2 regions of the Thiofaba sp. EF100 genome follow, and region 2 is predicted to be linked to the other one. Evidence: predicted binding sites of a transcription regulator. Region 2 holds the regulator's gene; the other holds the start of a gene.
What was found. The regulator sigma-54, encoded in region 2, starts transcription at its own class of promoters, with help from an activator protein. The targets are predictions, from matches to a motif close to TGGCANGNTNCNTGCTT.
Positions count from the first base shown of each region.

Region 1 (3,405 bases), on a different contig from region 2:
GCTGCCTACACTTGGGCAGGCAAGGATGTCGCGGACGGCCGCGTCTATCTGTCCTTCCTCAAGTCGTTCTGATCGGAGGGACGAGATGAAACTCATCACCGCCATCATCAAACCCTTCAAGCTCGACGAGGTTCGCGAGAGCCTCGCCGAGGTGGGGGTCCAGGGCCTGACCGTGTCCGAAGTGAAAGGCTTCGGCCGCCAGAAGGGTCACACCGAACTGTACCGCGGCGCGGAATACGTCGTGGACTTCCTGCCCAAGATCAAGCTGGACATGGTCGTGGACGATCCGCTGGTCGACACGGTGATCGAGGCCATCACCCGCGCGGCCAAGACCGGCAAGATCGGCGACGGCAAGATCTTCGTCTCCCCCATCGAGCAGGCCATCCGCATCCGTACCGGCGAGACCGGCCCTAGCGCACTGTAAGGAGGGCGCACGATGAATCCGATGCTTCTCAAATCGATGCTCATGCTCGGTACCCTCGCCACCGGGTCGCTGGCCCTGGCCGAAGAGGCCGCCCCCGCGGTCGAGGTGGTCACCGAGACGGTGACGGCCGCCGCCGAGGCGGCCCCCACCTTGGACTCCGGCGCCACCGCGTGGATGCTGACCTCCACCGTGCTGGTGCTGATGATGACCATCCCTGGCGTGGCGCTGTTTTATGGCGGCATGGTGCGCAAGAAGAACGTGCTCGGCACGCTGATGCAGAGCTTCGCCATCACCGGCCTCGTCGGTGTGCTGTGGATGCTGTTCGGCTACTCGCTGGCCTTCGACACCACCGGCATGGAGGAGGGGGTCACCAATCTCAACTCCTTCATCGGCACCCTGAACAAGGCCTTCCTCGCCGGGATCGGGAAGGACAGCCTGACCGGGGTCATCCCCGAATCCGTGTTCGTCGTCTTCCAGATGACCTTCGCCATCATCACCGCCGCGCTGATCACCGGTGCCGTGGCCGAGCGGATGAAGTTTTCCAGCCTCTTGGTGTTCATCACCGCCTGGCTGTTCCTGGTCTACGTGCCAATCGCCCACATGGTGTGGAGCGGCGTGGGCGGCTTCTTCTGGGACATGGGCGTGCTCGACTTCGCGGGCGGTACCGTGGTGCACATCAATGCCGGCGTGGCGGGACTGGTCGCCGCCATCATGCTGGGCAAGCGCCTGGGCTACGGCAAGGAGCCGATGGCACCGCACAACCTGGTGCTGACCCTGATCGGCGGTGCCCTGCTGTGGGTGGGCTGGTTCGGCTTCAACGCCGGCTCCGCCGTCGCCGCCGATGGCCGTGCCGGCATGGCGATGCTCGCCACCATGGTCGCCACCTCGGGTGCCGCGCTCGCCTGGATGTTTGCCGAGTGGCTGGCCAAGGGCAAGCCGAGCCTTTTGGGCATCGTCTCCGGCGCGGTGGCGGGCCTTGTGGCCGTCACCCCGGCCGCCGGCTTCGTCGGCCCGGTCGGCGCCCTGATCATCGGCCTGATCGGTGGGGTAGCGGCCTTCTGGGGAGCCACGAGCCTCAAGCGCATGCTCGGCTATGACGATTCGCTGGATGCCTTCGGCGTGCATGGCGTGGCCGGCATCGTCGGCGCCATCCTGACCGGCTTCTTCGCCGTCGAGTCCATCGGCGGCGTGGCCGGCGGCATGGGCCAGGTCATGACCCAGATTGTGGGTGTCGCCATCACCGTCGTCTACGTCGCGGTACTGACCTTCGTCATCCTCAAGGTGATCGACATGGTCATGGGCCTGCGCGTCAGCGAGGAGCAGGAACGCGAAGGCCTCGACACCGCCCTGCACGGCGAGCGCGTCGAGTAACCTCCCTACCCCACGGGCTCGAAAGCCCCGCAATGATGCAGGCGCCCCATTTGTGGGCGCCTTTTTTGTGCGCGCTATATTCTCAAGGCGTCCCCTTCGCGAATTCATTTCGCAACATGCCGATCTGAAAAAGCCCGGGAAGGCTTTTTCCGATCCTCCTTTGGGTGGCGCGCTTATTGCTTAAGCAGCCCCCTCGTTGTTTTTGTTCATGAGGTTGCCCATGACACCCACCGGTATGGACGTCTTTTTCCTGCTGATCGGCGCCGCGATGGTGCTGGCCATGCACGCAGGCTTCGCCTTCCTCGAGGTCGGCACCGTGCGGGAGAAAAACCAGGTCAACGCACTGATGAAGATCATGGGCGATTTCGCCGTGGCGACCCTCGCCTATTTCTTCATCGGCTACCCGCTGGCCTACGGCGTGGACTTCTGGCAGAGCGCGCAGGCGCTGTCCGCCGAGCACGGCTATGGCCTGGTCAAGTTCTTCTTCCTCTTGACCTTCGCCGCCGCCATCCCCGCCATTGTTTCCGGCGGCATTGCCGAGCGCGCACGCTTCTACCCTCAGCTTGGGGCGACCTTCATCCTCGTCGCCCTGTTCTATCCGCTGTTCGAAGGCATGATGTGGAATGGCGCGTACGGTGTGCAGGAGTGGCTTGCGGCGAGCTTCGGCGCCAAGTTCCATGACTTCGCAGGCTCGGTGGTGGTGCATGCCTTCGGTGGCTGGGTGGCGCTCGCCGCCGTGTTGCTGCTCGGTCCGCGCATGGGACGCTATGGTAAGAAGGGCGGCATGACTGCCCATCCGCCGTCGAGCATCCCCTTCCTTGCGCTCGGGGCCTGGACCCTGACCGTGGGGTGGTTCGGCTTCAACGTGATGTCCGCGCAGACCGTGGAGGCCGTCTCCGGCCTGGTCGCGCTCAACTCGCTGATGGCCATGGTGGGTGGCATCCTCGCGGCCTTGGTCGCGGGCAAGAACGACCCCGGCTTCGTCCACAACGGTCCGCTCGCGGGCCTGGTGGCCGTCTGCGCGGGCTCCGACCTGATGCACCCCCTCGGCGCACTGATGACCGGCGCCATCGCAGGCGGCCTGTTCGTGGCCCTGTTCACCATCACCCAGAACCGCTGGAAGATCGACGACGTGCTCGGCGTATGGCCACTGCATGGCCTGTGCGGGGCCTGGGGCGGCATCGCCGCCGGCATCTTCGGCCTGGAGGCGCTGGGCGGCACAGGCGGCGTCAGCCTGATGAGCCAGCTCATCGGGACCTTGCTCGGCATCGCCCTCGCCCTGCTCGGCGGCCTTGCGGTCTATGGCACGCTGAAGAAGATGGTCGGCCTGCGGCTGGACCAGGAACAGGAATACGAGGGGGCAGATCTTGCCATCCACAAGATCAGCGCCACCCCCCCGACCAACCGCTGACCGCCCTGCCGAAAACGACAACGCCCCGCATCGTGCGGGGCGTTGTGTTTCAGACGCAGGCCGGGGTCAGCGAACCAGTCCGGCCTCCACCTCGTCGCGCTTGGCGCGCCCCATGAGCTGCTCGACCAACGCCAGGGCGAAGTCCATGGCCGTTCCGGGACCACGCGAGGTGATGATGCGGTCATCCAGCTCGATCGCG
Region 1 is NZ_JBAJEY010000002.1:378,459-381,863, reverse strand. It holds gene V6D91_RS06235 (TorF family putative porin) at 1-72, shown strand, start outside; gene V6D91_RS06230 (P-II family nitrogen regulator) at 86-424, shown strand; gene V6D91_RS06225 (ammonium transporter) at 437-1,795, shown strand; gene V6D91_RS06220 (ammonium transporter) at 2,016-3,206, shown strand; gene V6D91_RS06215 (DJ-1 family glyoxalase III) at 3,273-3,405, opposite strand, start outside.
Region 1: a site for sigma-54 is predicted at 1,961-1,977, ahead of V6D91_RS06220 (ammonium transporter). Genes of this name have one in related genera too.

Region 2 (3,405 bases):
GGCGAGATCGTCGGCCTGCTGGGACCGAACGGCGCGGGCAAGACCACCAGCTTCTACATGATCACCGGCCTGGTGAAGCCGGATGGCGGGAAGATCCTGCTCGACGACCAGGATATTTCCTCCCTGCCAATGCACACCCGCGCCCGCCTCGGCGTCGGCTACCTGCCGCAAGAGCCCTCCGTCTTCCGCAAGCTCTCCGTGGAGGACAACCTCCTCGCCGTGCTCGAACTGCGAGCGGATCTACGCCGCGCCTCGGATCGGCAGACGATCTGCAACCAACTGCTCGAAGAGCTGCACATCAGCCACGTGCGCCACAGCCTCGGCCTGAGCCTGTCCGGCGGCGAACGGCGGCGGGTCGAGATCGCCCGTGCCCTGGCCGCCGAGCCGCGTTTCCTGCTGCTCGACGAGCCCTTCGCCGGGGTGGACCCGATCAGCGTGCTGGACATCCAGCGCCTGATCCGCCACCTCGCCGAACGCGGCATCGGCGTGCTGATCACCGATCACAACGTGCGCGAGACCCTGCGCATCTGCAGCCACGCCACCATCATGCATGCCGGGGGGGTGCTGGCCGAGGGCACGCCGGAGGCCATCCTCGCCGACCCGCGCGTGCGCGAGGTCTACCTTGGCGAACAGTTCAGCCTGTGAGCATGACGCTCAGACTGCATACCCCGCCAACGCTTCGCGCTAGAATGACGCCATGATGACCATCCCATTGATGCAGGCATGAAGGCCGGACTCGAGCTCAGACAGGGGCTATCGCTTGCGATGACCCCCCAGCTGCAGCAGTCCATCCGGCTACTCCAGCTCTCCAGCCTCGAACTGCAGACCGAGATCCAGCAGGCCATCGAGGCCAACCCCATGCTGGAGATCGAAGACGAGAGCGGCGAGGAGACCGAGCCGGCTGCCATCGAAGCCCATGAGGCCCTGCCCACCACCCGCCTGGACGAGGCAGACACCACCCTCGACCTCGAGGCCCCGCGCCAGGAAATGCCCGAGGAGCTGCCCCTCGACAGCCGCTGGGATGACATCTTCGAAGCCGACGGCAGCACCAGCTACAGCAAGGGCAGCGCGGAGGACGAGGAGCGCGACTTCCTCAGCTACACCAGCAGCGGGCAGGAAAGCCTGCACGACCACCTGCTCTCGCAGATGCTGCTCACCCCCCTCTCACCGCGCGACCAACAGATTGCCACCGCCATCATCGAATCCGTGGACGAGGACGGCTTCCTCGAGCAGCCCCTGGAGAGCATCGTCGAGGGCCTGCGTCGGGACCTGCCGGATGTCGAGCTGGACGAGGCGCAGGCCATGCTCCACCTCGTCCAGCAGTTCGACCCGCCCGGCGTCGCGGCGCGCGACCTCGGCGAATGCCTCGCGATCCAGCTGCGACAGGTCGAGGCCCCCACCCCGGCCCACAGCGATGCCGCGCGCCTGCTCGAACACCTCGACCTTTTGGCTAGCCGCGACTACGTCCGCCTGCAGCGCCTGCTGAAGATCGACGCCGAGGCCCTCAAGGCGGCCCTGCAGGTCTTGCAGGGACTCAACCCACGCCCCGGCGCCGAACTGCGCAGTCAGGACGTCGAATACGTGATCCCGGACGTGATCGTGCGCCGCATCCAAGGGCAGTGGCGGGTCGAACTCAACCCCGAGGTCACCCCCAAACTTCGCATCAACAACCTGTACGCCGGCCTCATCCAGCGCGGCCGCCGCGGTGAGGACATGAACTACATGCGCAACGCCCTGCAGGAGGCGCGCTGGTTCATCAAGAGCGTGCAGAGCCGCAATGAAACGCTGCTCGCGGTGGCCGAGGCCATCGTGCGCCGCCAGCAGGATTTCTTCGAGCACGGCGAGGCCGCCATGCGCCCCCTGGTGCTGCGCGAGATCGCCGAGGAGTTGGGACTGCACGAGTCGACCATCTCCCGCGTCACCACCAACAAGTACATGCACACCCCGCGCGGCGTGGTGGAGTTCAAGCACTTCTTCTCCAGCCACGTGGGCACCGCGGATGGCGGAGAGGCCTCCTCCACCGCCATCCGCGCCCGGATCAAGCAGCTGGTGGCGGAGGAACCGGCCAACAAGCCGCTGAGCGACAGTCGTCTCACCCAGCTGCTGGAGGCCGAAGGCATCAACGTCGCCCGTCGGACCGTCGCCAAATACCGCGAGTCCCTCGGCATCCCCCCCTCCAACGAGCGCAAGCGTCTCTGCTGATGAAGACCCTGACCATTGCCGACATCCTCACCCCCGAGCGGGTCAAGCTCGACCAGGAATGCTCGAGCAAGAAGCGCGCGCTTGAGCTCGTCAGCCAGATCGTCGCCGGCGCCCAGGAAGGGCTCGAAGCGTGGGCCATCTTCGATACCCTGCTGGCCCGCGAACGGCTCGGCAGCACCGGCGTCGGCCGCGGCATCGCCATCCCGCACGGCAAACTGCCCGCCCTCAAGGCCCCGGTGGGCGCCTTCATGCGCCTTGAGAACGGGATCGACTTCGATAGCCCGGATGGCGTCCCGGTGAGCCTGATCTTCGCCATCCTCGTCCCCGAAGGCGGGGAAGAGGCCCACCTGGCCATCCTCGGCCAGCTCGCCCGCCGCTTCAGTGACCCCGAATTCTGCACCGCCATCCGCCAGGCGCAGAACAGCGAGATTGCCTTCAGCCTGCTGACCCGCAAAGTAGCCAGCGTGGAGGACGCTTCCGGCAGTGGCACGCAGCAAGAACATGAGCACGGACCCCCCTGACCCTGCCCCGGAGTCGGCCTCAGCCGCAGGCATCCTCAGCCTGCATGGCGTCTTTCTCGCCCTGCGGGTGCCGCCCCCTGGGGACACGCCCCGATGCGTTGGGCCTTCCTCGTTGTTTCCCCCGGCATCCATGCCGGAAGCCCTTTCGGGGTATGGCCATCGAGAACCCGACGCATCAGGGGCATCCGCCACCTCCCTCGGCGTGCTGATCTTAGGCTCAGCGGGCATCGGCAAGAGCGAACTCGCCCTCGACCTGATCAGCCGCGGCCACGCCCTGGTCGCGGATGACGCCCCCATCTTCCTCCCCGCAGCCGATGGCCGCTGGCTGGGCCGCTGCCCCTTTCCCCTGCAGGACTTCCTCGAGGTGCGCGGGCTCGGCATCCTCAACGTCCGGCGCCTGTTTGGCGAACAGGCCGTCTGCGCTGAGCATCCGCTCGACCTCATCATCCGGCTGGAGGACGCGCCATCCCGCCCTGAAGATCGCCTCGCAGGGGCCTGGCGCGACTACCGCCTGGGCGATGCCACCCTCCCCGAGCTTCCTCTGACGGTACGCGGTGGTCGCAACCTCGCCCTGCTGGTGGAGACGGCGGCCCGTCTACAGGCATGCGGCACCGGGGACGGCATCGGCTATAATGCCGCGCACGAACTCTCCCGCCGCCTCGGAAAACACCTCGGCAAGGAA
Region 2 is NZ_JBAJEY010000001.1:588,065-591,469, forward strand. It holds gene lptB (LPS export ABC transporter ATP-binding protein) at 1-645, shown strand, start outside; gene V6D91_RS02875 (RNA polymerase factor sigma-54) at 724-2,202, shown strand; gene V6D91_RS02880 (PTS sugar transporter subunit IIA) at 2,202-2,723, shown strand; gene V6D91_RS02885 (HPr kinase/phosphorylase) at 2,854-3,405, shown strand, end outside.